2 regions of the Stenotrophomonas muris genome follow, and region 2 is predicted to be linked to the other one. Evidence: predicted binding sites of a transcription regulator. Region 2 holds the regulator's gene; the other holds the start of a gene.
What was found. The regulator FliA, encoded in region 2, starts transcription of late flagellar genes. The targets are predictions, from matches to a motif close to TAAAGTTTNNCNNNCNNNGGCCGATAA.
Positions count from the first base shown of each region.

Region 1: a site for FliA is predicted at 1,190-1,216, ahead of ACUVWL_RS04700 (methyl-accepting chemotaxis protein). Genes of this name have one in related genera too.

Region 1 covers NZ_CP199879.1:1,057,027-1,072,511, forward strand. Annotated here, with positions in the region: gene ACUVWL_RS04695 (DUF5694 domain-containing protein) at 1-866, opposite strand, end outside; gene ACUVWL_RS04700 (methyl-accepting chemotaxis protein) at 1,447-3,273, shown strand; gene ACUVWL_RS04705 (GGDEF domain-containing protein) at 3,270-4,709, opposite strand; tRNA gene ACUVWL_RS04710 (tRNA-Leu) at 5,015-5,100, opposite strand; gene ACUVWL_RS04715 (response regulator) at 5,233-5,613, shown strand; gene ACUVWL_RS04720 (SOS response-associated peptidase family protein) at 5,737-6,693, opposite strand; gene ACUVWL_RS04725 (GNAT family N-acetyltransferase) at 6,770-7,186, shown strand; tRNA gene ACUVWL_RS04730 (tRNA-Glu) at 7,288-7,363, opposite strand; tRNA gene ACUVWL_RS04735 (tRNA-Ala) at 7,411-7,486, opposite strand; tRNA gene ACUVWL_RS04740 (tRNA-Glu) at 7,532-7,607, opposite strand; tRNA gene ACUVWL_RS04745 (tRNA-Ala) at 7,657-7,732, opposite strand; tRNA gene ACUVWL_RS04750 (tRNA-Glu) at 7,917-7,992, opposite strand; tRNA gene ACUVWL_RS04755 (tRNA-Ala) at 8,047-8,122, opposite strand; gene ACUVWL_RS04760 (heavy metal-responsive transcriptional regulator) at 8,201-8,599, opposite strand; gene ACUVWL_RS04765 (GlxA family transcriptional regulator) at 8,786-9,853, shown strand; gene ACUVWL_RS04770 (redoxin family protein) at 9,935-10,738, shown strand; gene dsbG (thiol:disulfide interchange protein DsbG) at 10,769-11,611, shown strand; gene ACUVWL_RS04780 (DcaP family trimeric outer membrane transporter) at 12,137-13,570, shown strand; gene adiC (arginine/agmatine antiporter) at 13,647-14,999, shown strand; gene ACUVWL_RS04790 (Orn/Lys/Arg family decarboxylase) at 15,020-15,485, shown strand, end outside.
Region 2 covers NZ_CP199879.1:1,597,272-1,612,756, forward strand. Annotated here, with positions in the region: gene flhF (flagellar biosynthesis protein FlhF) at 1-1,171, shown strand, start outside; gene ACUVWL_RS07265 (MinD/ParA family ATP-binding protein) at 1,158-2,045, shown strand; gene ACUVWL_RS07270 (RNA polymerase sigma factor FliA) at 2,042-2,788, shown strand; gene cheY (chemotaxis response regulator CheY) at 2,846-3,238, shown strand; gene ACUVWL_RS07280 (protein phosphatase CheZ) at 3,238-3,843, shown strand; gene ACUVWL_RS07285 (chemotaxis protein CheA) at 3,846-5,690, shown strand; gene ACUVWL_RS07290 (flagellar motor protein) at 5,781-6,521, shown strand; gene motD (flagellar motor protein MotD) at 6,523-7,539, shown strand; gene ACUVWL_RS07300 (ParA family protein) at 7,544-8,326, shown strand; gene ACUVWL_RS07305 (chemotaxis protein CheW) at 8,323-9,588, shown strand; gene ACUVWL_RS07310 (STAS domain-containing protein) at 9,873-10,181, shown strand; gene ACUVWL_RS07315 (response regulator) at 10,178-10,543, shown strand; gene ACUVWL_RS07320 (chemotaxis protein CheA) at 10,589-12,577, shown strand; gene ACUVWL_RS07325 (methyl-accepting chemotaxis protein) at 12,949-15,198, shown strand; gene ACUVWL_RS07330 (flagellar brake protein) at 15,359-15,485, shown strand, end outside.

The sequences.
Region 1 (15,485 bases), 540 kb from region 2:
GCGCCGAAGTCGCTCTGGTAGGCGGCCATCGCCGCCGCCGGGCTGTTGTAGTCCCGATACAGCGCCATGACACCGCCGGGCTTGTCCAGATCGGCCACGAGGCGTTCATCGGCCTCCCGCCGCGCGCGCGAGTGCGTATTGTTCCAGGCACCGGTGATGGCCGCGCTGGCCGCCGCTTCATCCTCGGCGGGCGTGGGCGAATCGGCCGTGTGGTCGTCCACGGCCCACAGGCGTTCCTGCCCGAGGCGGGCGGCGACCTCGGCGGCGATCAGGTGGGTTTCATTGCGGCGAACCAGGCCTTTTTCGAGGATCTCGACCAAGGCAGGTGTCAGTCCATCACCGCCTTTGCGCTCGGACGCAGGCAGGCGCAGCCACTGCACCTGCGCCGAGCCGCGTTCACCCGCTGCCAGGAACAATGCTGCGAGCCGACGACGCTGGGCGGGCGTCGGCTCGTCCGGCCAGGTCGCAAGCAGGTGCTCGGCCTGGGTGTTCGCCGTAGGCACGTCCAGTCCGGTCGCAGCCTGCGCAGCGGTGGTGTCGAAGCAGTAGGTGGCCACGCTCTCCGCATAGCGTGCCGGGTAGCGACGCATGAAATCGCACTGCAGGCCTGACAGGTCTTCGGTGGCGATCAGCTCGGGCTTCCAGGCGACCAGTCGCTGCAGCAACGGTTCAAGCAAGGCGGGCTGGAAGGACTTGGGCAGGCCGGACAAGTGGGTGGTGCCCAGTACCAGCACTTCGTTCGGGCGCCCGGCAGGCGGGCCCTTCAGCTGGTCGGGATGGAAGCTGGGGCGGTAGGTGGCGTCGGCAGCGAAGGCGCCGCTGCTGCACAGGCCCAGGATGAGGAAACTGGCCAGGCGTGGGAACATGCGATCTCCGTGTCAGTGAGCGTCCTGCGGTTCGCTGCATGCTGGCCAGTTTCATCTGCCACCGGATCTCCCGTTGGTCATGCAAACCTTTTCCGCTTGAACTGCATCCGCGTGCCGGGCAAGGCTATGCCCAGTGACGGCGACAACGCGCGACATATGCCCTGACGACACCCGGTGCCGAGCAGAACCTGCCCAGCCGGCGCCTGGCGAAACCGCTCGGCGGTGCCCCTGTCTCGCGTGAGCAGAATGTGAAGTGCATCGCGATTGTCTACCGCATCCCTGCAGCAGCATCTGAAGATGCGACGGACGTCGCGGAATCCGGCTAAAGCCACCGATCGCATCGCCGATATTCCCTCTGGATCCCGCTCAAGTCGCCCGCTGCAGGACCCCAGGCTGCCCCCGACGGGCGGCCCGCGCTGTGTGTTCCGCCGCTCCTTATGCCGATCGCACCCGCACCAGACGTTCTTGCCAGCCGCTCGAGGGGTGCCTGCCGGTACCTGTAGTCCCAAGCAACTGAAGTTGCCGCCGGGCATCCCGCCCGTCGGGTCGCAACCGCTTACCGGACACCGAGGATCAGACAATGCTCATTCCAGGCTTTACGGCGGGCGCGCAGGCGCCGGCCGAGCTGCATACCCGTTGGTCGCCGTGGCGCGCCCTGCTGGGCGCGCTGGCACCGCAGCACCGCAGCGGCGTCGAGGCGGCGGCCGATGGCCGTGCCGAGCTGGAGGCGCAGGTCGCGGCGCTGCACCGGGTCCAGGCGGTCATCGAGTTCGCCCTCGATGGCACCATCCTGCAGGCCAACGAGAACTTCCTGCAGGCGATGGGTTACCGGCTGGAGGAGATCCAGGGCAAGCATCATTCCCTGTTCGTCGACCCCGAGCAGGCGCGCAGCGCCGGATACCGTGACTTCTGGGCGCGGCTGGGTCGTGGCGAATATGACGCGGGCCAGTACCGGCGTTTTGGCAAGAACCAGCGCGAGATCTGGATCCAGGCCTCGTACAACCCGGTGCTGGACCGGCAGGGGCGTCCGTACAAGGTGGTCAAGTTCGCCACTGACATCACTGCGCAGAAGCTGCAGGCGGCCGACTCGGCCGGCCAGCTGGCGGCGATCGACAAGTCGCAGGCGGTGATCGAGTTCAGCATGGATGGCCGCATCCTGTCGGCGAACGACAACTTCCTGGCTGCCACCGGTTACAGCCTGGATGATGTGCGTGGCCAGCACCACTCGCTGTTCGTCGAACCTGAGTATCGCAGCAGTGCCGAGTATCGGCAGTTCTGGGAAAAGCTCGGCCGTGGCGAATATGATGCCGGCCAGTACCGGCGCCTCGGCAAGGGCGGACGCGAGGTCTGGATCCAGGCGTCCTACAACCCGATCCTGGACCTCAACGGGAAGCCGTTCAAGGTGGTCAAGTACGCCACCGACATCACCGCGCAGGTGCATGAGAACCAGGCCATGCAGCGTGCCGTGGCGCAGACCCGTGAAGTGGTGGCGGCCGCCAAGGAGGGCGACCTGACCCGGCGCGTGGCCACCGCCGACAAGAACGGGCCGATCGCCGAGCTGTGCGAAGGGGTGAATTCGCTGGTCGAGGCGATGGCCGCGATCATCGGCCAGATCAAGTTCGCCGCTGACACCATCGCCGTCGGTGCCACCGAGATCGCGCAGGGCAACAGCGATCTGTCGCAGCGCACCGAGCAGCAGGCAGCGTCGCTGGAAGAGACCGCGGTGTCGATGAAGGGCCTGGCCGAGACCGTGCAGCGCACCGCGACCAACGCACGGCAGGCCAGTCAGCTGGCTGGTGGTGCCGCCGATGTCGCCGCGCGCGGCGGTAACGTAGTGCACGAAGTGGTGGAAACCATGGCGGTGATCAACGCGTCCTCGCGGCGCATCGTCGACATCATCGGCGTGATCGACGGCATCGCCTTCCAGACCAACATCCTTGCACTGAACGCCGCGGTGGAAGCCGCGCGTGCGGGCGAACACGGGCGTGGCTTCGCCGTGGTCGCCACCGAGATCCGGGAACTGTCGCAGCGCTCGGCCAGTGCCGCCAAGGAGATCAAGCAGCTGATCGATGCGTCGGTGGCCAATGTCGGTGCCGGTACCGCGCAGGTTGAGAGCGCCGGCCGCACCATGGACGAGATCGTGGTCAACGTGCGCCGGGTCAGCGACCTGATGTCCGAGATCAGCACGGCCGCGCAGCAGCAGAGCGACGACATCCAGCAGATGAACCATGCCGTCGATCTGATCGACCAGGGCACCCAGCAGAACGCCGCGCTGGTCGAGGAAGCTTCGGCCGCGGCGCGCAGCATGGAAGAACAGTCGGCGCAGCTGCTGCAGACGGTGGCCAGCTTCCGCGTGCAGGGTGGGGCGGGGCACATGCATGGTGCGGCGGTGCTGCGCGCGGTCTAGGCGCGGCGGTCGGCGTGTTGTTCCCCGGCCTCGACGGCCGGGGCGGCGTGCACGCAGTTGCGGCCGGCATGCTTGGCCCGGTACAGGGCCTGGTCGGCACGCTCGACCAGGCTGCACGGGTCACCCTCATCATGCGCGGCCTGCCAGGCCACGCCGATGCTGATGGTCACGTGGGCCTGGGCGGCGGGCAGGGCGGCGGCTTCCACGGCGGCGCGCAGGCGCTCGCCCAGGCACAGGGCGTGGCCGATGTCGGGCGCGGGCAGGGCGGCGATGAACTCCTCGCCGCCGTAGCGGGCCAGCAGGTCATCACCGCGTTGCAGGCAGCCGTCGAGGATCGCGGCGACCGCCTGCAGGCGGCGATCACCTTCCGGATGCCCGTAGGTGTCGTTGAGTCGCTTGAAGTGGTCGATATCGATCATCAGCACCGCCAGCCCCACGCCCTGGCGACGGGCGCGGCCGTGCGCGCTGCCGAGCGCTTCATCGAAGTTGCGCCGGTTGCCGAGCCCGGTCAACGGATCGCGCCGGGCCAGCAGCGCCAGCTCGTCGCGCTCACGCTGGATCTGCACCTGGGTGAGCACGCTGCGCAGGGCATGGCCGAGCATGGCACCGATGAACCCCACGGTGGCCAGGGTCGGCTGCAGGCGTGCCACCAGCAGCGCCACCATCATCAGCAGCAACGGCAGCATCAGCGGCACGCCGGCATCGACGATGCGGCGGAGGTTGCGCGGCACAGCCACCGCCGGTGGGCGGTACGTGCTGCCGGCCAGCACTGCCAGCAGCACGAACAGCCCGCTGATCAGCAGGTCGCCCCAGCCACCATCGGGTACCTGCGGCTGCCAGTTATTGATGTAGAGCGCCATCAGGAAGTAGCCGAGCGCGTAGATCGTCAACGTGCGGAAGAAGTCGCGGCGGTCGGCATTGTCCTCGGCCAGGAAGCGGATCAGCGCGAAGCAGAACACCAGGCTGTTCTGCACGTTGCTCAGGGTGTGCAGGCATTGCGTCCACAATGCGGTGTTGAGGTGTGCCATCGCCCGCGTATGCACGAAGTACAGCAACCACAGCAGCGCGATGACCGCCAGGTCCACCGCACGGATACAGCGGTTGCCGCCGCCTGGGCTGGCGGCAACGTAGGTCAGCGGAATCCGGTAGAACACATACAGGATCAGCGACGAGGCGGTCATCTGCGCAGGGCTGAGACCGGCCACATTGCGATACAGCAGGGCCAGCAGGGCCAGCGAGAACAGGCCGACGGCAGCGCCCAGCGTTCGCCACTTGCAGGCCGCCTGGCTGTCGCGCGCGCGTCGCGCGCAGGCCAGAGCGGCCAGAAGGGGGGCGGTGATCAGCATCAGGTAGGAGCCAACCGGGTCCTGCGGGCCGATCAAGGCAATGACGAGCGCGTGCGTGACCATGAAAAACAGTGCCGCACGCAACGTCATGCATTCCCCCGCCCCCAGATCCGGCTGGGATCACGATAGGCAGAAGTAGGTGAGGCTGGCAAGAAAAGTGTGCGCTAGTGCTATTCGCAACCTTGTCGGCTGTCACATTTTCGTTTCAGCGGGGTGACACGACGGCGTTGACGTGGGCGTACGTCCAGACGTCGCGGGGCTGCCCCCGCACGTGGCGATGGGCGCGCAGTATGTCGGCAAGCGTGGGAGGGGCATGCTGGGGCATCCTCGCCAGTGCCGGCGCTCCGGCCCGGGAAATGCAAAAGGCCAGGTCATGGACCTGGCCTTTGATGCAGTGGTGCCGGTGAAAGGACTCGAACCTTCATGGGGTCACCCCCGGCTGATTTTGAGTCAGCTGCGTATACCATTCCGCCACACCGGCAGGCAGCATGCGAGTGTAACCGAGGTCGGCAGGAGATGCCTAGTAGGAGAGCCTATCAGGGCGGTTCCTGTCGGCATTGGCCCCTTGGTAGCTATACTCCCGACGTGCAATTGCCTCCAGGAGCGGTAGCTGATGACAGTGTTGCAGGACCTGAGGGTGCTGGTGGTCGAGAACGACGAGATGAGTGCGGCCCTGCTGCAGATGCAGCTGGTGCATGCCAGTGCGACTGTGGTCGGGCTTGCCGCGAGTGTGTCCGAGGCCCTGCGGCTGCTGGAGCAGAGCACTCCTGACGTGGCCCTGCTGGATTACCGGCTGGCCCGCAACGAGACCAGTGAGCCAGTGGCTGCAGCGCTTTCGGCGCGTGGCATTCCGTTCGTGCTGGCCACCGGGATGCTGGCCGAGCAGCTGCCTGCGCCGATGCTGGCCGGCCTGTTGCTGGTCAAGCCGTACCTGTCGGCCGATCTGTCGCGGGCGCTGGCGCGTGCGGTGGGACGCTCCAGCGCCAAGGCCTGAGCCGCTCGCCACGCACCGGCAGGGGGAAGCTGCGGGGGCTGAATCCTCACGTCTGCGATGCGCGGCGGCAACCCCTGATCCAGGAGCCCTGCCCACGCGCGGTTTTTCATTCGCGTCCGGCGCTCAGCCCGCTTCCTCGTACACGTAACGGATTTCCTCGCGGTCATCGAGGATGCGGTACTGGCGCGCCAGATCATCCGGTTCGGGGTTGAGCCAGGCGTCCAGGTGTTCCCTGCGGATCGGTACCACGCCGCGGTCATGCCCGGCAGCGGCGACGTCGCTGGGCGGTGTGTCGGTGATCGTGGCAAACGAAAGCAGGCGGCCTTCCGGTCCTTCCCATTCCGCCCAGAGGCAGGCCAGCAGCAGGTCGCGGGGTGGATCGGGGCGGAATTCGAGCACCACGTCCTGCTCCTTTTCGTCGGCACCGAGGCTGCGGCCGGCGATGGCGTGGCGGGGCACGTGCTCGTAGAACGCCTGCACCACCACCACGCCGTGGCGCAGTCCGAACGCACCCCGCCAGTAACCTTCCAGGCTGTCGCGCCGCGCGTTGTAGGTGCCGGGGTACAGCACGTCGTTGCGCGCCGGCTTGTCCGGCAACCGGCACTGGTAGCGCATCGGCTTGATCACGCGCCGGCCGTTCTCGCTGACCATCACCGGCGCGTAGGTGCCGGGGAAAATGCGGTTGTCGCGCGGCAGCAGCTGCACCCGATGCAGGTCGTCCAGCCGGGCCTGCGCGCGCTCGATGCGGTTGCCAGCCACGCGCAGGTCATTGCGCGCTTTCTGCGTGGGCCGGGTGGCCAGCGTGGCATGGGCAATATCGCGTCGTTCGCGCTGCCGGACCAGTTCAGCCTCCAGTGCCTGCTGCTCCTGCGCATGCCATTGCTGGATCTTCGCCACGATGTCCCGGCCCTGTTCGGTACGCGCACCGGCGAACCCGTCATCCATCGCCTTCGGCGTCTTCGGCCGCTTCTTGCCTGGATCGTGTGCGTACAGTTCGGCGAACTCCTCCAGCGACAGGATGGCGCCGAACTCGCGTACCAGCTTGGCGTAGTCAGCGCGGATCAGGGCGGAATAGCACATGGGACTCTGGGGGCCTGGGTCGCAGCGGCTGCGACGTGGATGCGGCAGGATAGCCCGACCCATCTGGAGATGCCGCATGACTGATTCCATCACCTGCCAGTTCCGCGAAGCCGTGCCCACGGTCGAGGACTACTGCCGGTTGCGCGTGCTTGCAGGCCTCAGTGCCAAGGCCCGGGAAGCGGCCGCCCGCGCGCTGCCCAATACGCTGTTCGGCGTGTGTGCCTACCAGGGCACTGAGCTGGTGGCGATGGGCCGTATCGTCGGCGATGGCGGCTGCCACCTGCAGGTCTGTGATATCGCGGTGCTGCCGCGGTTGCAGGGGCAGGGCCTGGGCAAGGAAGTGATGCGGCGCCTGGATGGCTGGATGCAGGCCAACCTGCCGCCATCGGCGTACGTCAGCCTGCTGGCCGATGGCGAGGCGCATCGGTTGTACGCACAGTTTGGTTTCGCGCCCACGGCACCGGCATCGATCGGGATGTATCGGCGGTTCTGAGCCGTAATCGGGGTGAAGCCATCCACACCATGCGTGGATAGGGCCTTCCCAGGAATCACAGGCAAAGAAAAACCCCGATCGGAGTCGGGGTTTTCAAGAATTGGCGTCCCCACGGGGATTCGAACCCCGGTCGCCACCGTGAAAGGGTGATGTCCTAGGCCTCTAGACGATGGGGACGCACGAAAACTTCAAGTTGTAGAACCTTCGACGGCCTAATGTCGAAGTGGTGGAGCCAAGCGGGATCGAACCGCTGACCTCCTGCATGCCATGCAGGCGCTCTCCCAGCTGAGCTATGGCCCCATGAAACTCCGGATGATCTGCCGGGAGCAGAGTCCGTTTTGAAACTGGCGTCCCCACGGGGATTCGAACCCCGGTCGCCACCGTGAAAGGGTGATGTCCTAGGCCTCTAGACGATGGGGACGCACGAAAAACTTCAAGTTGTAGAACCTTCGACGGCCTAATGTCGAAAGTGGTGGAGCCAAGCGGGATCGAACCGCTGACCTCCTGCATGCCATGCAGGCGCTCTCCCAGCTGAGCTATGGCCCCGTGTTACCGAGCCGCCTATCATACCTGCGTGTTCACGTTTGTGGAAGTTTTTTTTGAACTTTTTTCGTTCCGGTTCGACCGTCGCCACGAGGGCAGGGGAACCGCAACGCCACAACCTGAATGCCGGTAGGCGGTGAACAAAAAAGACCCGGTTATCGGCCGGGTCCTCGTTGTTCGTGATGAGTGGCGTCCCCACGGGGATTCGAACCCCGGTCGCCACCGTGAAAGGGTGATGTCCTAGGCCTCTAGACGATGGGGACGCAATTCTCATCAATGTTCTTTAGCGACCTTTCGACGGCCTAATGCCGAAAGATTGGTGGAGCCAAGCGGGATCGAACCGCTGACCTCCTGCATGCCATGCAGGCGCTCTCCCAGCTGAGCTATGGCCCCACGTCGCTGAGGAGCGAAATAATAGCCTTGCCCCCGGGGGTTGGCAAGCATTTGTTGCACTTTTCTTCACGCGCGTTGCTATGCCGCGTCGTCGGTCAGCGCCGCCAGGATCGGGCACTGATCCAGCGTGCCGTGGCCGGGGCAGGCGTCGACCAGCTGAGAAAGCGCGGTGTGCATGCGCTGCAGTTCGGCCATGCGTTGTGCAATGTCCTGCAGCCGGGCCTGCGCCGTGTCGCGCACACTGCCCATGTCCTGTGAGTGGCGGTCACTGAGCGCCAGCAGTTCGGCGATTTCTTCCAGGCTGAAGCCCAGCGTCTTGGCGCGGCGGATGAAGCGCAGCCGGCGCAGGTCCTGCTCACCGAAGATGCGGTAGCCCCCGGCCGAGCGTGCCGCCGTGGGCAGCAACTGCTGGCGTTCGTAGTAGCGCACCGTATCGATCGGCACGCCGGCCCGGCGTGCCAGTTGACCAATGTTCATGGCGGATTCCTGCGGATGCTGCCGCTCATTGTGAAGCCTTGAGTCTGGTCCAGGGTCAAGGTCTCGTCGCTGACGGCGCATTCAGCGCACTTTGCAACTTTCTTCATAGCCCCACCGTCGTGGCAGTTCCTACCCTGCGCCTGAACCGGCCGCTGGACGGCCTGCAACGAACCGAGGAGATGGTCTGTGGAAGGATTCAGGAACGAAGGATTCGTCGAGGTCGCGGTGGTCGAATACCCAGGAGGCGACCCGTCGGCCGCCTCCGTGCTGACCGAGATGGCACATGTCGCCAACCGGCTTGCCCAGCAGCAGCGCCGTCCATTCAAGCGTGTCCTGGTGACCCGCTGGATCGTGCCGGCCAGCCAGACCGGCGTGCATCGCATTGCCGGCGCGGAGATGCTCGAGGCGGACATCCCCGCCGTGATCGCCGTGCCTGGCCAGATCAGCCAGGGCGTCTGCCTGCGCGCCGATGAGGTGCTGCTGGATTGGCTGCGCGCGCATTACGACGGTGGCAGTCTGCTGGCTGCCGCCAGCGACGGTGTCAGCATGCTGGCACGCGCCGGTCTGCTGGCTGGGCGCACCGTCAGTGGTCCGGACCTCGGGCGCCATCCGGGCCTGCAGGGGCAGTCGGCCAGCTGGGTACCCAGCGAGCGCGCGCTGGTCGATGACGGCGACCTGCTGACGGTGGCCGGTTCCCAGGCCTGGCGCTTCCTCGCCCTGCGCCTGCTGTACCGGCTGCACGGCCAGGGCGTGGCGAGTTCCGTGGCGCAGCAGCTGGGGATCACGGTTCCGGCGGCGATCCAGCAGGATCTCGAGCGTTTCAGTGCCAACTTCGCCCACGGCGATCGCGACGTACTGAAGGCGCAACGCTGGCTGCATACCACCGCTGCGCGCGGCGCCACGCTCGGTGCGATCTGTGAGATTTCCGGGCTGGAGCCGCGCACCCTGCAGCGGCGCTTCCTGAAGGCCACCGGCCTGCGCCCGATCGAGTATTGCCAGCGGTTGCGTATCGCCAAGGCGCAGACGCTGTTGCAGCAGGGGGCGGGCATCGATGAAGTGGCCTGGGGCGTGGGCTATGCCGACCAGAGCGCATTCCGTCGTCTGTTCCTGCGCATTGTTGGAATGACGCCGGCCAACTATCGCCGGCTGGTCCACAACAAGCGGCGCGAGCGGCCGCTGTTGTCATCGGTGGCAGGCAGCCTGCGCGGGCTGCAACCGGCGCCCGGCATGCAGATGCCGCGCAGCGTGGCCTGATGCCTGCAGTAGGCGTCGCGCTTGCAACCTGGGCGCGACGCTTCGACCATGCAGGTAACGGATGATGGGGCAGGTGGGCTGATGTCGAGTGTGGGACCGGTGCCGATGCCGGTGGTGTTGATCCTGATGTGCGTGCTGCTGGCCATGGCGGTAGCACGCCTGTGGCCGCGTCGGAAAGACGGGATGGCAGTGCCTTCCGCGGCCAGCCTGGTTCTGGACATGTTGCTGATCGGCCTGCTGTGCGGACGCATCAGCTTCGTCGCCTTGAACTTCGCGCTTTACCGTGAGGCCCCGTGGAGCATCCTGCAGATCGCCGACGGTGGGTATCACCTTGCAGTCGTGCTGGCTGCGGGCCTGGCGTGGGGCACCTGGCGGCTGCGGCTCTGGCGCGCGTTGCGTGCGCCGGTGCTGGCGGGCGCACTGGTGGGCGTGGTGTCGTGGGTGGTGGGCAGCCACCTGCTGTCAGCCTGGCAGGAGCAGCGGATGCCGCTGCCGGCGGTGCAGGTGGCCGATCTGCAGGGGCGCGTGATCGACCTGCAGCAGTTCCGGGGCAAGCCACTGGTGCTGAATCTCTGGGCCAGCTGGTGTGGGCCCTGCCGGCGCGAGATGCCGGTGCTGGCATCCGCACAGCAGACCCACACCGACGTGCAGTTCGTGTTCCTCAACCAGGGGGAAACCCTGGACGAAGTGAAGGGTTTCATTGCATCCGAACAGCTCCGGCTGGGCAATGTACTGCTGGACGATACCGCCTCCGCGTCAACCGTGCTGGGTGTGCAGGCCTATCCGTCGACGCTGTTCTTCGACGCCGAAGGTCGCCTGCGTGAACTGCACCTTGGCGAACTGACCGCGGCGGGCCTTGAACACAAACTGCGCCGGCTGCGGTAGCCTGCGCGGGCATCTCATTACGGAGTTCCCATGTTGTCGACTTCCCTGCGCATCGCTCCGGCGGTGCTGTTGCTGCCGGTCATGCTGGCATTGGCCGCCTGCAGCCAGGCCCAGACCCCGCCGGGCAAGACGGCGGCAGCGCCGGCCGCCGGCGCTCCGGCCACCGCGGCCAAGGGCGACCGTCCCGCAGTGCTGAAAGGCATCGAGAAGCACGGCTTCGAAGTCGTTGCCGAGTTCGATGCGCCGGGTGGCCTGCGTGGCTTCGCCGGCGTGGTGGGGGGGCAGCAGCCCGCCGCCGCGTACGTGACCGCCGACGGCAAGCATGTGCTGGTGGGCAGCCTGTTCGATGCCGAAGGCAACGATGTGGCCGCCGAGGCGGTGGAGAAGCTGGTCGCTGCACCGATGTCGGCCAAGATGTGGACCAAGCTGGAAGCCAGCGCCTGGGTGCGTGACGGCAAGGCCGATGCACCGCGTGTGGTCTATACCTTCAGCGATGCCAACTGCCCGTACTGCCACAAGTTCTGGGAAGCGGCGCGTCCGTGGGTTGACGCCGGCAAGGTGCAGTTGCGCCACATCATGGTCGGCGTGATCCGCGAGGACAGCCCGGCCAAGGCCGCCGCCATCCTCGCGGCGCGTGATCCGAGCGCGGCGCTGCTGGAGAATGAGCACCAGTTCGACCGTGGCGGCATCAAGGCGCTACCAAGCATCAGTCGCGAGATCGCAGGCAAGCTTGATGCCAACCAGGTCCTGATGATCGAGATGGGCTTCCAGGGCACGCCGGGCATCCTGTTCCAGGATGCACAAGGGCAGGTGCAGCGTCGCGCGGGCCTGCCGCAGGGCGCCGACCTGCAGACGGTGCTGGGTCCGCGCTGATCGCCGCCAACGTCGTGATGTAACCGACAGGCCCGCATGGCAGCATGCGGGCCTGTTGCATTTCGGCGCTCCTGCGGCGGGCGGAGAGGGCAGCAGGGCTGCGCAGCAGCTGTTCGTCGTCACATCTGAATCGTGACTGACATCAAGCATCGCGCCTTGATTCCAATCAAGGTCAAAAACGACAGGCGGATTAGCCTGTTGACGCATGGAATACAGCGTCAACGCGCCATGGATGCCGCGCCAGACATGCCTTGAACCAGGGCGGTCGGCACAGCCATTCACGACACTCTCACTCCCCGATTGTTACCCAGACCGCTGCGGTCGCCACCTCTCTGGCAGCGCGGCCTTGATGGACTCGACACCGGTGCGGGCAGGGCAGTGTCATCGTCCTGTTGCCTGCCGGATGCAGGCTGGCCGGTGTCGTCAACGCAGTATCCGCATTTCCAGCAACGGCAACGCGAGGCCAGGGCACTGTGCGCCTGTATCCGGCCAGCGCGCTGCGAATGTTTGTCCAGGGAGGATGCAATGCGCTTGGCGGTACTGAGTCTGGCCTGTTCGACCGCACTGGCGATCGCGCCAGCGTATGCGCAGCAGCATGGCCAGGAAGATGCGCAGGCGTTGCGGCAGGAAATCGCTGCCATGCGCCAGGCATTGGAAGGCATGCAGCAGCGCCTGGATCGGCTTGAGCAGCGCGAGGGCTCAGCGCCTGCCGCCGTGGCGCAGGCCCCGACCCCGGCAGCAACGGCGGGCGGCAGCGCCAGCATGCTGCACCCGACCCAGGTGCCGGGCGTGGCGCAACCGGTGCTGCCGCAGCGCGAATCGGTGGCCGATCCCTCAACGGCGGCGTCGCGTCCCGACAGCGCAGCCGGTCCGACCGACCCCGATCTGAAAGGCTTCTTCACCATTCCCGGCACCGATACGGTGATCCGCATTGGCGGCTACGCCAAGCTCGATGCGATTGCCGATTCGCGTGCGGCCGGTGACGAAGATCAGTTCATTCCGTCGTCGATGCCGGTGGGTGGCAGCCATCGCGATGTCTCCAATTTCAACATCCATGCCAAGCAGACCCGCTTCAGCTTCGAGGCGCGGCGCCCGACCACGCACGGCAACCTGCGTTTCTACCTGGAGAACGATTTCTTCGGCAGCAGTGAGGGGTATGAGTTCCGCCTGCGACACGCCTATGGACAGCTTGGCAACACCTATGCCGGCTATGGCTACTCCAGCTTCATGGACCCGGACAGCCTGCCCGATACGCTTGACTTCGCCGGGCCGGGCGGCGCCGGATACCTGCTGGTGGCGGGCATCCACCACAGTTTTGCGATAGGCAAGGGCAACACCCTGACCGTCGCTGCTGAAGACCCGAAGACTGAACTCGCCGGCGCCAGCGATGCTCGCACGGCAGTCAACCGCCTGCCCGATGTGACCGTGACCGCGCGCCTGGAGCGCGACTGGGGCCACCTGCAGCTGGGCGCGGTGGCACGCAGCCTGGCCTACGACGGCGATGGCGAGCGCGACCGGCGCATGGCCGGTGGCCTGCAGCTGAGCGGCTCGGCGTCAGTGGGCGAGCGCGACCTGCTGCTGTTCGGCGTACTCGGCGGGCGCGGCCTCAGTCGCTACACCGCCGACCTGACCGGCTCCGGACTGGACGCAGTGGTCGGTGCCGATGGCCGCCTCGCCGCGTTGGACCTGCACGGCGGTTTCGTCGGCTACACCCATTACTGGTCCGCGCTGTGGCGCTCCAACCTGATCTTTGGCCAGCTGACCCTGGAGCGCAACGCCGCACTCGCCGCTGATGCATTCCGGCAGAGCCGCTACGGCGTGTTCAACCTGATCTGGAGCCCGGCGCCGTCCTGGACGATGGGCATGGAGCTGCTGTACGGCCGGCTGGAACAGCAGGGCGGCGCACGCGGCGACACGGTCCGGGTGCAGGGCAGCCTGCAATACAACTTCATCAAATAGACGCCAGCGGTCGTACGCCAGCGTAACCGTCCCCACGCCCGGTGCTGCCGGGCTCATGCCAGTACCGGAGATCGTCATGGCAGAAGCAAAGAAAATCGGGGTGGTCGGAGCCACCTTCCTCGTCGCCGGCAACATGATGGGCTCAGGCGTGTTCCTGTTGCCGTCCAGCCTGGCCAAGATCGGTACCGCCTCGATCTGGGGCTGGCTGATCACCACCGCCGGTGCGCTGCTGCTGGCCTTCGTGTTCGCCAAGCTGGGCAAGCTCGCACCCAAGGCGGGCGGTCCCTATGCCTACGCGCGCGACTGGTTCGGGCCGTACATGGGCTTCCAGACCAACACCATCTACTGGTTCGCCAACTGGATCGGCAACGTCGCCATTCCGATCGCGGCGGTGGGCTATTTCAGCTATTTCTTCCCGATCCTGTCCGAGCCGCTGGTGCGTTGCATCGCGGTGCTGGTGCTGGTGTGGGCACTGAGCTTTGCCAACGTGATCGGTCCGGCCTTCGTCAGCCGCGTGCAGACGGTCACCACCAGCTTTGCGTTGGTGCCGATCCTGGGCATCGCCATTTTCGGCTGGTTCTTCTTCGATGCCGACATCTTCAAGGGCGCCTACAACGTGTCTGGCGAGTCGAACTTCGGTGCGATCTCGAGCGCTGCGGCACTGACCCTGTGGGCCTTCATCGGCGTCGAGTCTGCATCGGTGACTGCCGGTGTGGTCGAAAATCCGGAGAAGAACGTCGCCCGCGCGACGCTGGCCGGCGTGTTCCTGGCTGCCATCGCCTACATCGCCAGTTCGTCGGTGATCATGGGCATGGTGCCGAACGCGGAACTGCAGGTGTCCGACGCACCGTTCGCGCTGGCGGCGGCCAAGGCGGTCGGTGGCTGGGGCGGCGCGCTGGTCAGCCTGTGCGCCTTCATCGGTGCCGCCGGCTCGCTGGGTGGCTGGATCCTGCTGACCGCGCAGAGTGCCAAGGCAGCGTCGGATGACGGCCTGTTCCCGAGCATCTTCAGCAAGACCAACAAGGACGACGTGCCGGTCAAGGGCGTGCTGATCGTGGCGGTGCTGATGACCCTGGCGGTGCTGGTGACCTCCACCTCGGAAACCGCGTCGGCCCAGTTCGACGTGATCACGTCGGCGGCCGTGGTGCTGACCCTGCTGCCCTACATCTACTCGTGCGTGGCGTGCTACTTCGTGGTCGAGCGTTCGCACACCCTGGTCCACACCGGTGCGTTCTGGACGCTGACCAGCCTGACCGTCGTGTACTGCCTGTGGGCGATCTACGGCTCGTCGGGGACCATCGTGCAGTACGCCTTCCTGTTCGTGCTGTTCATCACCGTGTTCTATCCCTTCTTCAGCGAGGAGCGCCGCCAGCAGCGGCAGCGCGCCCGCGAGGCCTCGGCGATCAGCGCCGGCGCCCGGCATTCCTGAGTTCGACAAGGAGAATCAACGTGTACTTCAAGTCCCTGGACTACCCGGTCATTGTCATCGACAACGACTACGAGTCGCCGCGCATCGGTGGCATCCTGATCCGTGCGCTGGTGGAAGAGCTGCGCAGCAACGACCAGCGCGTGCTGTGCGGGCTGAACCTGGATGACGCCCGGGCCGGTGCCCGCACCTACGTGGCGGCCTCGGCGGTGCTGATCTCGATCGATGGCAGCGAAGAGGTGGATGGCGAGTTCCAGCGCCTGACCGCCTTCCTGCGCGAGCAGAGCGCACGCCGTGCCAATCTGCCGGTGTTCCTGTACGGCGAGCGCCGCACCATCGAGAAGGTGCCGAGCAAGCTGCTCAAGTACATCCACGGTTTCATCTTCCTGTTCGAAGACACCAAGAGCTTCATCTCGCGGCAGGTGATGCGCGCGGCCGAAGACTACATGAAGAACCTGCTGCCGCCGTTCTTCAAGGCGCTGATCCATC
Region 2 (15,485 bases):
CTTCGCCCCGTTCGCCGAGGCCATCGTTGCACCGGCCGCCACCGTGCCGGCCAACCGCGCGCGCTTCCAGATCGACCCGCCGCACGAGGCGCATCACGAAAGCGTGGCCCCGGCCGTGCTGCCGCCGCCGCTGCCGACCGCTGCCGTGATCGACGCGCAGCCCGGGATCGCCGCCAGCGAACCGGCAGCGGTCGAAGCCGCTATCGAGGCCAGCCCGGCCCCCATGCTGGCCCCGGCACCGACGCTGACCGTGGTTGCCCAGGACGACGCCGAGATCCGCCAGCTGCGCCAGGAAGTGGCCGGCATGCGCCAGGTGATCGAGCGCGAGATGAACCGCTTCACCGATGAGCGCCTGCGTGGCAGCCCGGTGCGCGCCACCGCGCTGGACCTGATGGACGAGTACGGTTTCGACGCCGGGCTGGCCCGCGACGTGGCCATGCAGATCCCGCTGGAAACCGAAGCCCATCGTGGCCGCGGCCTGATGCTGGGGCTGATCTCGCGCAAGCTGCCGATCGCCCCGGTCGACCCGCTGGAAGAAGGCGGCGTGATCGCGCTGGTCGGCCCGACCGGCGCCGGCAAGACCACCACCATCGCCAAGCTGGCCTCGCGCTTCGCCGAGAAGCACGCCCCGCGTGACGTCGCCCTGGTCACCACCGACACCACCCGCATCGGCGCCCGTGAACAGCTGTATGGCTACGGCCGCCAGCTCGGCATCGCCGTGCACGAGGCCAACAGCGGCACCGACCTGGACCAGCTGCTGGAACGCTTGAAGGACTACAAGCTGGTGCTGATCGATACCGCCGGCCTGGGCCCGCGCGACCGTGCCCTGGCCGCCCAGCTGCAGTGGCTGCGCGCCGCGCGCCAGGTGCGCACCCTGCTGGTGCTGCCGGCCAACACCAGCTTCGGCGACATGGACGAGGTGGTGCGCCGCTTCGGTGCGGCCAACCTGCAGGGCCTGGTGCTGAGCAAGCTGGACGAGACCGGCCGCTTCGGCAACGCCCTGTCGGTGGCCGTGGACCACGTCCTGCCGATCACCTGGGTGACCGATGGCCAGGACGTCCCGGAGGACCTGCACCGGGCCAGTGCAGCCAATCTTGTACTTCGCCTTGAAGATTTGCGCCGAGCGGCCGATATGCCCTGCAACCCGGAGTTGAACCATGCCGTCGCGTGAGTACGCCAAGCTGACCAAGACCTTCCCGCTGTCGGCCACCCGCAGCGAGCCGCTCGGCCCTGTGCGCACCATCGCGGTGACCGGCGGCAAGGGCGGCGTGGGCAAGACGAATGTGTCCGCCAACCTGGCGGTGGCGCTGGCCGGCATGGGCAAGCGCACGCTGCTGCTGGACGCCGACCTCGGCCTGGCCAACATCGACGTGATCCTGGGCTTGAACCCCACCTTTACGCTGGCCGACCTGGTGGCCGGCCGCTGCTCGCTGGACGACGTCATCGTCGAAGGCCCGAACGGCGTGCTGGTGGTCCCGGCCGCTTCCGGCCGCCGGCACATGGCCGAGCTGGCCCCGGCCGAGCATGTCGGCCTGGTCAACGTGTTCTCCGAACTGGAACGCGAGCTGGACATCATGGTGGTCGATACCGCCGCCGGCATCACCGACGGCGTGCTGACCTTCTGCCAGGCCGCGCAGGACACCGTGGTGGTGGTCTGTGACGAACCAGCCTCGATCACCGACGCCTACGCACTGATCAAGGTGCTGTCGCGCGAGCGCGGCGTGGACCGCATCCAGGTGGTGGCCAACATGGTGCGCGACCCGAACGAGGGCCGTGTGCTGTACGAGAAGCTGACCCGCGTCTGCGAGAAGTTCCTCGCCGATGTCTCGCTGAACTACCTGGGCTGCGTGCCGCAGGATGACTGGCTGCGCCTGTCGGTGCAGCGCCAGCAGCCGGTGGTGAAGGCCTATCCATCCAGCCCGTCGGCGCTGGCGATCACCGAGATCGCACGCCGCACCGCGCGCTGGCAGGCACCGACCGAACCGCGCGGTGGCGTCGAGTTCTTCCTCGAACGCATCCTCAAGCAGCGTGGGGTGGCCGCATGAAAGGCGCCGCCCACCAGTACAGGGAAGTCCAGCGCTCGGCGGCCAACGAGGTCATCGCCCAGCATTCGGACCTGGTGCGACGCATCGCCCACCACCTGGCCGCGCGCCTGCCGGCCAGCGTCGAAGTCGATGATCTGATCCAGGCCGGCATGATGGGCCTGATCGAAGCCTCGCGCAGCTACGACGCCGACCAGGGCGCCTCGTTCGAGACCTATGCCTCGATCCGCATCCGCGGCTCGATGATCGACGAGATCCGCCGTGGCGACTGGGTGCCGCGCTCGGTGCACCGCCGTGCCCGTGATGCCGCCGCCACCATCCGCCGCCTGGAACAGAGCACGGGCCGTGCCGCCAGCGCCACCGAAGTGGCCGCCGCGATGGAGATGCCGCTGCCCGAATACCTGCGCCTGATGGAAGACGCCGCACGTGGCCAGGTGCTGAGCCTGGAGTCGCGCATCGAAGACCAGGGCGAACTGGATACTGTCGCCCAGGGCGGCCCGACTCCACAACAGGTGCTGGAGCGCGGCGAGTTCGGCCGTGAGCTGGGCAAGGCCATCGGCCACCTGCCCGAGCGCGAACAGCTGGTGCTCTCGCTGTACTACGAGCAGGAGCTGAACCTGAAGGAGATCGGCGCGGTGCTCGGCGTGAGCGAGTCGCGGGTCTGCCAGATCCATGGCCAGGCCGTGCTGCGCCTGCGCGGCCGCCTGAAGATTTTCGAGGCCGTCGACGCCGGCCTGGAAGAATGAACATCCCCGAGGCGACTGCCCCCGGCCGCCCGGAATGAACAACAAAGGAACTCTGCTTTGAACAAGAACATGCGCATCCTCATCGTCGACGACTTCTCGACCATGCGTCGAATCGTCAAGAACCTGCTGGGCGATCTGGGCTTCACCAACACCGCCGAAGCCGAGGACGGGCATGCCGCGCTGTCGCTGCTGCAGAGCCAGCCCTTCGATTTCGTCGTCACCGACTGGAACATGCCGGTGATGACCGGCATCGAACTGCTCAAGGCGATCCGTGCCGACGCCAAGCTGAAGACCCTGCCGGTGCTGATGGTCACCGCCGAAGCCAAGCGCGAGCAGATCATCGAAGCGGCCCAGAACGGCGTGAACGGCTACATCATCAAGCCGTTCACCGCGCAGACGCTGGAAGAGAAGCTGGGCAAGATCTTCGAACGCCTGGCGGCCAGCGCCTGATGGATACCACGGTCGACAAGAACGCCCTCGCCCTGCGCCTGCAGGAAGCCCTGGATGCCCTGGAGTCCGGTGACGAAGCCGCCTGGCGGCAACGCATCGACGGACTGGTCGCGCTGCGCACGCAGCCGATGATGAGTGGCCTCTCGCGGCTGGCCCGCGAGCTGGGGCAGGCCCTGGGCGAACTGCCGACCGTGCCCAGCGAGGCCGGCGAACTGGACGATGCGTGCGCACGTCTGGACCACGTGGTGGCGATGACCGAACAGGCTACCCACCGCACCCTGGACCTGGCCGAGGAATGCCGCAGCCTGACCGAGCAGCTGCGCGCCGAAGGCCTGCAGCCAGGCCAGGACGTGCAGCTCGAGCGCATCCGCCACAACCTGACCGAGATCGCCCTGACCCAGAGCTACCAGGACCTGACCGGGCAGATCATCCGTCGCGTGGTCGGCATCGTCCGCCGCGTGCATGAAGGCTTCGGCGCGCTCGGCCTGCCGCCGGAACAGCATCGCACCGACCCGGAACTGGCCGGGCCGGCACTGAAGGGACTGGACCGCCACGCGGTCTCGCAGAACGACGCCGACGACCTGTTGTCGGATCTGGGGCTGTAAGCATGAGCGCGGTATCCGACGACATCACTGCCGATTTCATCATCGAGGCACAGGAAATCCTGGATCGCCTCGGCGAACAGCTGGTGTCGCTGGAGCAGGCACCGCAGGACACCGAACAGCTCAACGCGGTGTTCCGGGGCTACCACACGCTCAAGGGCGGCGCGGGTTTCCTCGGTGTCACCGCCATGGTCGAGCTGTGCCACGCCGCTGAAGAGGCGCTGGGCGCTGCACGTGCCGGCCAGGCCGTGCTGCAGGCCCATCACTTCGACGCCGCCCAGCAATCGCTGGACTACCTGCAGTCGATGCTCGATGCCGTGTCTTCCGGCACCGAGCCGGGCTATGCACCGCCGGACCTGATCGCCCAGTTCGACGTGCATGGCGGTGCAGCAGCGCCTGCCGCCGCTGCCGCCGCACCGGCGGCCGGTGCCGGCGACCTGATCACCGACGACGAGTTCGAGGCGCTGCTCGACCAGCTGCACGGTGGCAACGCACCGACTGCGGTGGCGCCGGCAAAGAAGGCCGACGACGGCCAGATCAGCGAAGATGAGTTCGAAGCCCTGCTCGACCAGCTGCACGGTGGCGCCGCACCCGGCGCCAGGCCCGCGGCTGCGGTGGCGCCGGCACCGATCGCCGCCCCGCGCCCGGCCACCGCACCGGCACCGGTGGCCAAGCCGGCCGCCAAGCCGCTGGCCGAAGCCGAACACACCGTGCGCGTGGACACCAAGCGCCTGGATGCGATCGTCAACCTGATCGGCGAACTGGTGCTGTCGCGCAACCGGCTCAAGACCCTGCGTGCGCGCCTGCGCGACGAGGAGCTGGACCGCGCCGTGTCCACCCTGGACATCGCCACCGCGCGCCTGCAGTCGGCGGTGATGCGCACCCGCATGCAGCCGGTGGGCAAGGTATTCTCGCGCTTCCCCAAGGTCGCCCGCGACGTCGCCCGCTCGCTGAAGAAGGAAGTGGACCTGGAGCTGATCGGCGCCGAGACCGAGCTCGACCGCAACCTGGTCGAAGCGCTGGCCGACCCGCTGGTGCATCTGGTCCGCAACGCCATCGACCATGGCGTGGAAATGCCCGACCTGCGCGAAGCGCAGGGCAAGCCGCGGATGGGCCATGTGCGGCTGTCGGCGCAGCAGGAAGGTGACTACGTCAGCATCGAGGTGCAGGACGATGGCGCCGGCATCGATCCGGAAAAGCTGCGCGCGAAGGCACGCGAGAAGGGCCTGATCGATCCGGAAGCCGCCGCCCGCCTGAGCAGCGAGGAGTGCCTGCACCTGGTGTTCCTGCCCGGCTTCTCGACCAAGCAGCAGGTCACGGATATTTCCGGACGCGGCGTCGGCATGGACGTGGTGCAGTCGCGCATCCGCGAACTCAGCGGGCAGATCCAGATCCAGTCGGAGCTGGGCCGCGGCAGCCGCTTCCTGATCCGCGTGCCGCTGACCCTGGCGATCCTGCCGACCCTGCTGGTGCAGGCCGGCGAGGACGTCTATGCGCTGCCGCTGGCGCGCGTGATGGAGGTACTGCACGCGCCGCGCACCTCGCTGGGCTGGTTCGATGGCCGTGCCGTGCTCGACCGCCGTTCGCACACGCTGCCGCTGGTCGATCTGCGGCAGTGGCTGGATGTGACCCCGGCCGCATCGACCCTGCTGACCATCGTGGTGCTGCAGGCCGGCGAAGCGCGCTTCGGCCTGGTCGTGGACCAGGTCCGTGGGCGCGAGGAAGTGGTCATCAAGCCACTGCCGAAGGCCCTGCGCGGCCTGCGCGGTTACGCCGGTGCAACCTTGATCGGCGATGGTCGCATGGCGCTGATCCTGGATGTGGATGGCCTGCGCAGCCCGCACGACTGACCCGCTTGCTGAACCCGTAAAACCGTGAAGTCGCACCAGTAGCCCGTACCGGTGTCTCAAGTCCCATTCATACAAGCCGATACCGGATCCATGGATAGACTCAGCCTCATTGGACTCTTTCTCGCCCTGGCCTCGCTGGTCGGTGGCAGCATCCTCAAGGGCGCCGGCCTGGCGTCGTTGTGGTCGCCTGCGGCGTTCGTGATCGTCATCGTCGGCACCGTTGCCGCGATCCTGCTGCACACCTCGCCGGCGGTGTTCAAGCATGCGTTCAAGATCGTGCGCTGGGTCGTGCGCCCGCCGCACAGCGATCGCCGCGAACTGATCCAGCAGATCGTCGAGTGGAGCAACATCGCCCGCCGCCAGGGCCTGCTCGGCCTGGAATCGCAGGTGGAGGCGCAGCAGGACCCGTTCCTGCGCAAGGGCCTGCAGTTGCTGGTGGACGGTGTCGAGCCCGAATCGATGCGGCACATGCTGGAAATCGAACTGGGCAGCCAGGAACACCAGGACCAGGCCGGCGCCAAGGTGTTCGAAGCGATGGGCATCTACGCACCGACGCTCGGCATCATCGGCGCCGTGCTGGGCCTGATCGCGGTGATGAAGAACCTGGCCGACCCGAGCAAGCTCGGCCACGGCATCGCTGCGGCGTTCACCGCCACGATCTACGGCATCGCCTCGGCCAACCTGCTGTTCCTGCCGATCGCCGCCAAGCTCAAGAGCGTGATCTCGCACAACACGCGCGACCGCGAAATGGTCATCGAAGGCCTGATCTCGATCGCCCAGGGCGAGAACCCGCGCAACATCGAAACCAACCTCTCCGGCTTCCTGCACTGACATGGCCCGCCGCAAGCACCACGAAGAGCACGCCAACCACGAGGCATGGGCGATCCCCTATGCCGACCTGATGACGCTGCTGCTCGCCTTCTTCGTGGTCATGTACGCGATCTCGTCGGTGAACGAGGGCAAGTACCGGATCATGGCCGACGCGCTCACCGATGCCTTCGGTGGCGCGCCGCGCACGATCAATCCGGTGCAGGTGGGCAACAAGCAGGTGCAGGGTGGCGGCTGGGACAGCCCGTCGGTGATCAAGTCCGGCACCAAGATCGGACCATCCGCGCCGGCGCCCTCGCACGACCCGACGCTGCTGCCGTCGATGGCCTCGCAGATGCGCATGCCGGTGTCGGTGCACAACCAGGAGCAGATCGCCCGTGCCGAGCGCCAGCTCAACACGATTGCCGACCGCCTCACCGCCGCCCTGGCGCCGCTGATCGACCGCGGCATGATCAGCGTGCGCCGCACGGAACTGTGGATCGAGGTCGAGATCAACAGCGACATCCTGTTCCCCACCGGCTCGGCCGCACTGGACGTACATGCACGGCAGACCCTGGCCAGCCTGGCCGAGGTGCTGCGCGACGTGCCCAACAGCGTGCGCGTGGAAGGCCACACCGACAACGTGCCGATCGCTACCGCCACCTTCCCGTCGAACTGGGAGCTGTCGGCCGGACGCGCCGCCAGCGTGGTGCATCTGTTCGCCGACCAGGGCGTGCAGCCGTCGCGGCTGGCGATGGTCGGCTATGGCCAGTTCCGCCCGCGCGAAGAGAACGACAGCGCACAGGGCCGCAACCGCAACCGCCGGGTGATGGTCATCATCCTGGCCGACACCTCGCATTCGGTGGACCCGCTCGGCCAGCGCCTGAACGCAGCCACCGGCGCCACCGGCAGCACCGTCACCGAACAGGCCGCCGCAACGCCGGCCAGCGCCCCCACCTCCCCCATCGCACCGGTGACGTTGCCACCGGTGCCGGCTGGCAGCCGCGTCGGCGCCGCCGTTCCCCCGGCAATGAAGGAGTAATCCGATGCGCATCTGGGCAGTCGCCAACCAGAAGGGCGGAGTCGGCAAGACCACCACCACCCTCGCCCTCGGCCGCGGCCTGGCCGCGCTCGGCCATCGCGTGCTGCTGATCGACCTCGATCCGCATGCTTCGCTCAGCCGCGCCTTCGGCGTGCCGGTGGACCCGCCGCCGGCCGGCGTGCTGGAGCTGTTCGGCGCACCGCCGGCGGACCTGTCCGGCCTGTGCCATGCCAGCAACATCCAGGGCCTGGACTACGTCTGCGCGCAGTCCGCGCTGGCCACGCTTGAACGCCGTAGCGCCAACCAACCCGGCCTCGGCCTGGCCCTGCAGAACGCGCTGGCGCGCCACCAGGGCCAGCACGATTACATCCTGCTGGACTGCGCACCGACGCTCGGCCTGCTGATGATCAACGCACTGGCTGCCGCCGATCGCCTGATCATTCCGACCCAGGCCGAGCCGCTGGCGCTGCACGGCCTGGATGGCATGGTCCGCACCGGCGAGATGGTCGAGCGTTCGCGCCGCCGGCCGCTGCCGATCTCGATCCTGCCAACCCTGTTCGACCGCCGCACCCGCGCCGGCAACGAATCGCTGCGCACCATGCAGGACCGCCATGGCAGCCGCGTCTGGGAAGACGCGATTCCGATCGACACCCGCATCAGCAACGCCGCCGGGCTGACCCTGCCGAGCGTCGGCGAAGATTACCCGGGGCGTGGCCTGGCTGCCTACCGGCGCGCCTTGAACTGGATCCTCGGCGAGGATGCCCGCGCCCTGGAGCAGGCCGCATGAACAGCACCGGCATCCTCGACGACTACCTGGACGAACTGCTGGGCGAGGCGATCGCCCCGGCCGCCGCTCCCCTCCCCGCGCCGATCAGCACCGCCCCGGCCACGGCCACCGAAGCCGCCGCCGAACGCGAACCCACCTGGGATGACCTGCCGGCCGAGGTGATCTACGAAACCGAAACCGAGAGCGTTGCCGCTGCCCCTGCCGTGGACAATGCCGCACTGGAAGCCGCTTTCGATGCCGCGTCCGCGCCCGTCAGCGTGATCGATGCCGAACGCGAACCCACGTGGGACGACCTGCCCGCTGAAGTGGTCAACGAAACGGATGCCGTCGTCGCGGCCCCGGCCGAGGATGAGGCTGCACTGGAGGCCGCCTTCGAGGCCGCCGCCGCGCCGGCCAGCGCCGGGTCCACCGAACGCGAGCCGACCTGGGATGACCTGCCCGACGAGGTCATCCACGAAACCGCGCCGGCACCCGCTGCGGCCGCTGCGAACACCGGCCCGGAACCCACCTGGGACGATCTGCCGGACGAAGTGATCTACGAGACCGACCCGGCGGACAGCCATCGTCTCGCCCACACCGACAGCCCCGGCCTGCAGGCCGCCTTCGAGGCAGCCGCTGGTGGCGAAGACGTGCCTGCGCCGGCGCCCGCCGTGGTCGCAGCGCCGGTGGCACCCCCGGCGGCACGCCCTGCACCGGCCCCGGCCGCACGCGCCGCCACGCCGCCGCCGCGCGTCGCCGTCGATGCACCCGCAGGCAACCGCCCCGGCACCTGGCAGGAGCTGCAGGCGCAGGCCCACCAACCGGCCCGCAGCCCGCATCCGCAGAACCGTCGCGCCGGTGAACGCACCTCGCGCTGGCTGCGCCTGCGCTGCGGCACCCAGGCCTATGCGCTGGAACTGCTGAAGGTCCAGGAGGTCGTGCTGCCGGTGCCGCTGCTGCCGTTGCGCGGCACCGCTGCCGCCATGCTGGGCATCATGAACCTGCGCGGCCAGGTGGTCCCGGTGATGGACCTGGGCCTGCACCTGGGCGCGGCTGCCGCCGAGGACGACGCCCAGACCCGCATCGTGGTGCTGGAAGAAGACGGCGAGACCATCGGCCTGCGCGTGTCGGCAGTGGAAGATGTCGCCAACCTCACCGATTCGCAGATCGAACCTCCCGATACCGCACGCATCTGCCAGATTTCCAACGACCTGTTCCGCGGCGTGGCCCGGGTCAGCCAGCGCCCGATGATCCTGCTCGACGCCACACGGCTGTTGAGCTGAACCCCAAAAAGGGGACGGAGGGGATTAAGTCGCAAGTGGCTCAGCGCTTGGCGCCGAAGCGGTGCCTGTCGGGGACGCAAGGAGTCGATCCGTTGGATCAACACCTTACATCCCCACTGCGCGGTCGACGTTGCCGAGGGGCTGCGGCAGAGCCAGGTCGCTTGCGACTTAATCCCCTCCGTCCCCTTTTCAACAGCGACCGCATCGACGCACCGCGTCGATTCTTCTAAAGAACCCCACCGGGGTGCCGTTATGGATCACGGAACCGTTTGTCCGGAGCAACGATGAGCACTGTCGAACTGGGTGGGGATCTCGGCATCGAGAGCACTACCGAGCTCAAGAACCGCCTTGCCCCCCTGGTGGAGCAGGCAGGCGAGCTGACCCTGGATGCCAGCCAGGTCGCCCGCATCCACACGGCCGCCGTGCAGGTGCTGTGTGCGTTCGTGCAGGCCCGCCGCGAGGCAGGCCTGGGCACCGGCTTCCACGGTTGCACTGCAACCTTCCGTGACGCCGCGCGCCTGCTGGGCGTCACCCAGGCCCTCGGCCTGGACGTAACCCATGACAACCTGAAATCTGTGGAGAACGCTGCATGAGCGCACGTATCTTGGTGGTGGACGATTCGGCGTCGATGCGCCAGATGGTGTCCTTCGCCCTCACCTCGGCCGGTTTTGCCGTCGAAGAAGCTGAAGACGGCGCGGTCGCGCTCGGTCGCGCCAAGGGCCAGCGCTTCAATGCGGTGGTTACCGACGTCAACATGCCGAACATGGATGGCATCGCGCTGATCCGCGAACTGCGCCAGCTGCCGGACTACAAGTTCACCCCGCTGCTGATGCTGACCACCGAATCTGCCGCCGACAAGAAGTCCGAAGGCAAGGCCGCTGGCGCCACGGGTTGGCTGGTCAAGCCGTTCAATCCCGAACAGCTGGTCGCCACCGTGCAGAAAGTGCTGGGCTGATCGCCCGGCACCGCTCCCCCTCTTCGCTTCCGGACCACCACTGCCATGAGCATGGACCTGCAACGCTTCCACGCCACCTTCTTCGAGGAGAGCCGCGAAGGCCTCGACGCGATGGAGGCTGGCCTGCTGGCCCTGGAATCGGGGCAGCAGGACGCGGAGATCATCAATTCGGTGTTCCGCGCTGCCCATTCGATCAAGGGCGGCGCCGGCACCTTCGGCTTCGACGCGATCGCCGGCCTGACCCACGTGCTGGAAACGCTGCTCGATGAGCTGCGCGCCGGCAAACGGGCACTGGAAGGCCACGCCGTCGACGCCATGCTGTCTTCGGTGGACGTGCTGCGCGCCCTGCTGCGCGAAGCCGAACATGGCCAGGCTGCCGATCCGGCTGCCGTCGCTGCGGTGAAGGCACGCCTGGAAGCGGTTCTGTCCGGCCAGGCCGCAGCGAGCGCCCCGGCGGCCGCCGCAGCCAAGGTGGACGATACGCCGGAAGCCTGGCAGATCGGCTTCACCCCGGCGCCGTCGCTGTTCATGAGCGGCAACGACCCGCTGCGCATCATCCGCGAACTGGAACACCTCGGTTCGCTGCAGGTCGCCGCGCGCATGGACCGCCTGCCGGGCTTCGCGCAGCTCGATCCGCTCGAAGCCCACTTGGCGTGGGACTTGGGTCTGGTCGGCAAGGTGCCGCGCAGCAAGATCGAAGACACCTTCGCGTGGGTACTGGACGACTGCGAGCTGGACATCCGTCCGGCCGCACCGCCGAGCCTGGCCACTCAGGCGCCGGCCGCGGCTGCTCCCGCTCCGGCGGCAGCGTCGCCGTCGGCACCCGCCGCGCCTGCCGCCAGCGGTGGCGCCAGCCAGGAAGCGGAAACCTCCATCCGCGTCAGCGTCGACAAGGTCGACGCGCTGATCAACCTGGTCGGCGAACTGGTCATCACCCAGGCCATGCTCAAGCAGGTCTCGCATGCGCTGGACCCGGTTCACGCCGAGAGCCTGTTCGCTGGCCTGGACCAGCTTGAACGCAACACCCGCGACCTGCAGGAAGCGGTGATCGGCGTGCGCATGCTGCCGGTCGATGCGGTGTTCCGTCGCTTCCCGCGCCTGGTCCGCGACCTGTCCAGCCGCCTCGGCAAGCAGGTGCGGCTGCGCACCGTCGGCGAAGGTACCGAGCTGGACAAGGGCTTGATCGAGAAGATCGCCGATCCGCTGGTGCACCTGGTGCGCAACTCGATCGACCACGGCCTGGAAATGCCCGACGTGCGCCGCGGTGCAGGCAAGGACGAAACCGGCACGATCACCCTGGCGGCCTCGCACCAGGGCGGCCACATTGTCATCGAAGTCAGCGACGACGGTCGCGGCCTGGACCGCGCCAAGATCCTGGCCAAGGCCACCGAGCGCGGCCTGGCGGTGCCGGACAACCCGACCGATTCGCAGGTCTGGGACCTGATCTTCCAGCCCGGCTTCTCCACGGCCGATGCAGTCACTGACCTGTCCGGTCGTGGCGTCGGCATGGACGTGGTCCGCCGCAACATCCAGGCGTTGGGGGGCGAGGTGCAGATTGAAAGCAGCCTCGGCGCTGGCACCCGCACGCTGATCCGCCTGCCGCTCACCCTGGCCATCCTCGATGGCATGACCGTGGCGGTAGCCGGTGAGACCCTGATCCTGCCGTTGGCCTATGTGCTTGAGGCGTTGCAGCCGCAAGCCGAGGACATCCGCAGCATGGCCGGCGAAGGCCGCGTGCTGCGCGTGCGCGGTGAATACCTGCCGATCCTGTCGCTGAGCGAGTACTACGGCTACGGCAACCGTGCACCCGGCAGCGAATCGCTGGTGGTGGTGGTCGAAGGCGATGGCCAGAAGATCGCCCTGGAAGTGGACGAACTGGTCGGCCAGCAGCAGGTGGTGGTGAAGAACATCGAGAACAACTACCGCCGCATCGGCGGGGTGTCCGGTGCGACCATTCTCGGCGACGGCCGCGTCGCATTGATCGTCGACATCGGCGGGTTGGTGCGCTCGCTGCGGGTACCGCAGGCCGCCTGATCTACACAGCAAGCGTGCACTGAACCGCCGCCCCTCGGGGCGGCGGTTTTTGTTTGCGCGCTCCCCGGCGGTGGGGTCAGATCCCTTTCCTGCGGAAAGGGATCTGACCCCACCTCTTCCGTGAACTCCGTCGGCGCCGTGCTTTCGCATGCAACTACGCCATGCAAGCGAACGCCCCGCCGTTGCAGCACTTCCGCGCCGTCATCCCTACGCCACCGAATGTGACATGCGTCCATAAAGTCCATCCGGACTGCGCCGCTATTTCGCTTTGACGGCCGTCACCGAACCCCACCGGGCACCACCGTTCGCTCTGCAACCACCCCCAAACCGGCGCACAGACGCCGGCACTCTGCCCACCTGGAGCACCCTGCATGAAGTGGTTCCAAGATCTGCCCATCGCCCGCAAGCTGGCCGTGGGGTTCACCCTTACCACCCTGATGACCCTGGTCCTCGGCGCGTTCGCCCTGCTGCGACTGAGCGAAGCCAACGCGCAGCTGCGCGAGATGGCCGGCAACGATATCCCCTCGGTCCAGCACCTGGGCGAGGCGCGCTCGCAGCTCGGTGAGTTCCGCACCTACGAACTGGCCCAGCTGAGCATGCTCGACCAGCCGGAGAAGGTCGCCGACTACAACAAGCGCATGGACGACACCGCCAAGGCCGTACATGACGAACTGGCGGCGTACGCGGCGCTGCCGGCGCTGGACAAGGAGCGCGAACTGTATCGCGCCGCCAGCATCCAGCTGGATCGCTACTTCGCCGCCAACAAGGCGATGCGCGACGCCGTGGCCGCCGGTGATGGCGCGCAGGCCCAGCAGATCTCCGATGAGCAGTCACGCCCGGCGCGCCGCGACCTGTTCGCTGCGATGAAGGCACTGGGCACCCACATCGCCGGGCAGATGGACGGCAAGATCGCCGACGCCAACGCCACCCATCGCACCAGCATGATCGCCATCATCGGCTGCATCGTGCTGCTGTCGCTGGTGGCCGCCGCGCTGGCCATCGTCATCTCGCGTGCAGTGACCGGCCCGCTGGGCAAGGCCGTGCATGCCATCCAGGCGGTTGCCCGCGGCGACCTCAGCGTCAGCACCCAGGCCACCAGCAAGGACGAAGCCGGCAGGATGCTGGCCGCCACGACCGAGATGACCGCAATGCTCCGCCGCTTCAGCGAGCAGACCCAGCTGATGGCACAGATGCACGCGGGACCGGACATCAGCCATCGCATTCCGGAAGATTTCCCGGGTGTCTATGGCCAGCTGGCCGGCGGCATCAATACGGTGATCTTCGAGCACCTGGATGCGATCCGCGATGCCATCGACGTGCTCAACCAGTACGCCATCGGCAATCTCACCCCGGATGCACGCCGCCTGCCCGGCAGCCGCGCGATCCTGCACGAATCGATGGACGCGGCCAAGGCCAGCCTGCTGGCGATCAATTCGCAGATCCAGCAGCTGGCCGCGGCGGCCGCTGCCGGTGACTTCAGCCAGCGCGGCGACGCACAGCGTTTCCAGCATGACTTCAAGCTGATGATCGAGCATCTCAACACCATGATGCAGGTGGCCGACGGCAACCTCGGCCAGCTCTCGCAGCTGCTGCAGTCGATCGCCGCCGGCGACCTGACCGCGCGCATGGAAGGCCAGTTCAATGGCGTGTTCGCGCGCATGCGGGATGATGCCAACACCACCGTTGCACAGCTGACCCAGATCGTCGGCCAGATCCAGGCCAGCGCCTCCAGCATCACCCTGGCCGCCGGCGAGATCGCCTCCGGCAACAGCGACCTGTCGCGCCGCACCGAGCAGCAGGCCGCCAACCTGGAAGAAACCGCCGCCTCGATGGAGGAACTGACCTCCACCGTGCGCCAGAACGCCGAGCACGCACGCCAGGCCAACCAGCTCGCCATCGGCGCGCACGGTGTCGCCTCGCAGGGCGGTGACGTGGTCGGCCAGGTGGTCACCACCATGTCGGCCATCGAAGCCTCGTCGAAGAAGATCGCCGAGATCATCTCGGTCATCGACGGCATTGCCTTCCAGACCAACATCCTGGCGCTGAATGCCGCAGTGGAAGCCGCGCGTGCCGGCGAACAGGGCCGCGGCTTCGCCGTGGTCGCCAGCGAAGTGCGCACCCTTGCCCAGCGCTCGGCCGCCGCCGCCAAGGAGATCAAGGGCCTGATCGACGACTCGGTCGGCAAGGTTGCCGAAGGCTCCAGCCTGGTCCACCAGGCCGGCAGCACCATGGGCGAGATCGTCGCCTCGGTGCAGCGCGTGACCGACATCATGGCCGAGATCTCCGCGGCCTCGCAGGAACAGTCGGCGGGCATCGAGCAGGTCAACCAGACCGTGGTGCAGATGGACGAAACCACCCAGCAGAATGCTGCGCTGGTGGAAGAAGCCACTGCTGCGGCACGCGCGATGGAAGACCAGGCCGTGCAGCTGGGTGAAGCCGTGGCCCGCTTCCGGCTGGCATCGCAGGGCACGATGGCCATCCCGGCACGCCCGCTGGCCGCACCGGTACCGCGACAGGTCGCAGCCGCCGCGCCTGCGGCAAAGCCGGCCCCGGCACGTGCGCTGCGCACGGCAACGGCCCAGCCGGCGCTGGCCACGGACGGCGACTGGCAGGAATTCTGACAGAAGCACGGGGTCAGATCCCTTTCCTGCGGGAAAGGGATCTGACCCCTTACACGTGGAAAGTGATGCAAATCCCACTTCATAATCCGGTGCAGGAGCCGATATCCCCATCGAGCCTCGCGCCAATGCGTGCTGGCGCCCGCCCCTGACCGTAGATTCCATGTCCGACGGCAACGACACTGCAGTGCATGATGTCCACGCGGCTGATGCCGCGGACGAACGATTCCTGGTCCGCAACCCGCGCCAGCTGCGCCAGCTGCTGCGCTCGCTGATCGACCAGCGATCGC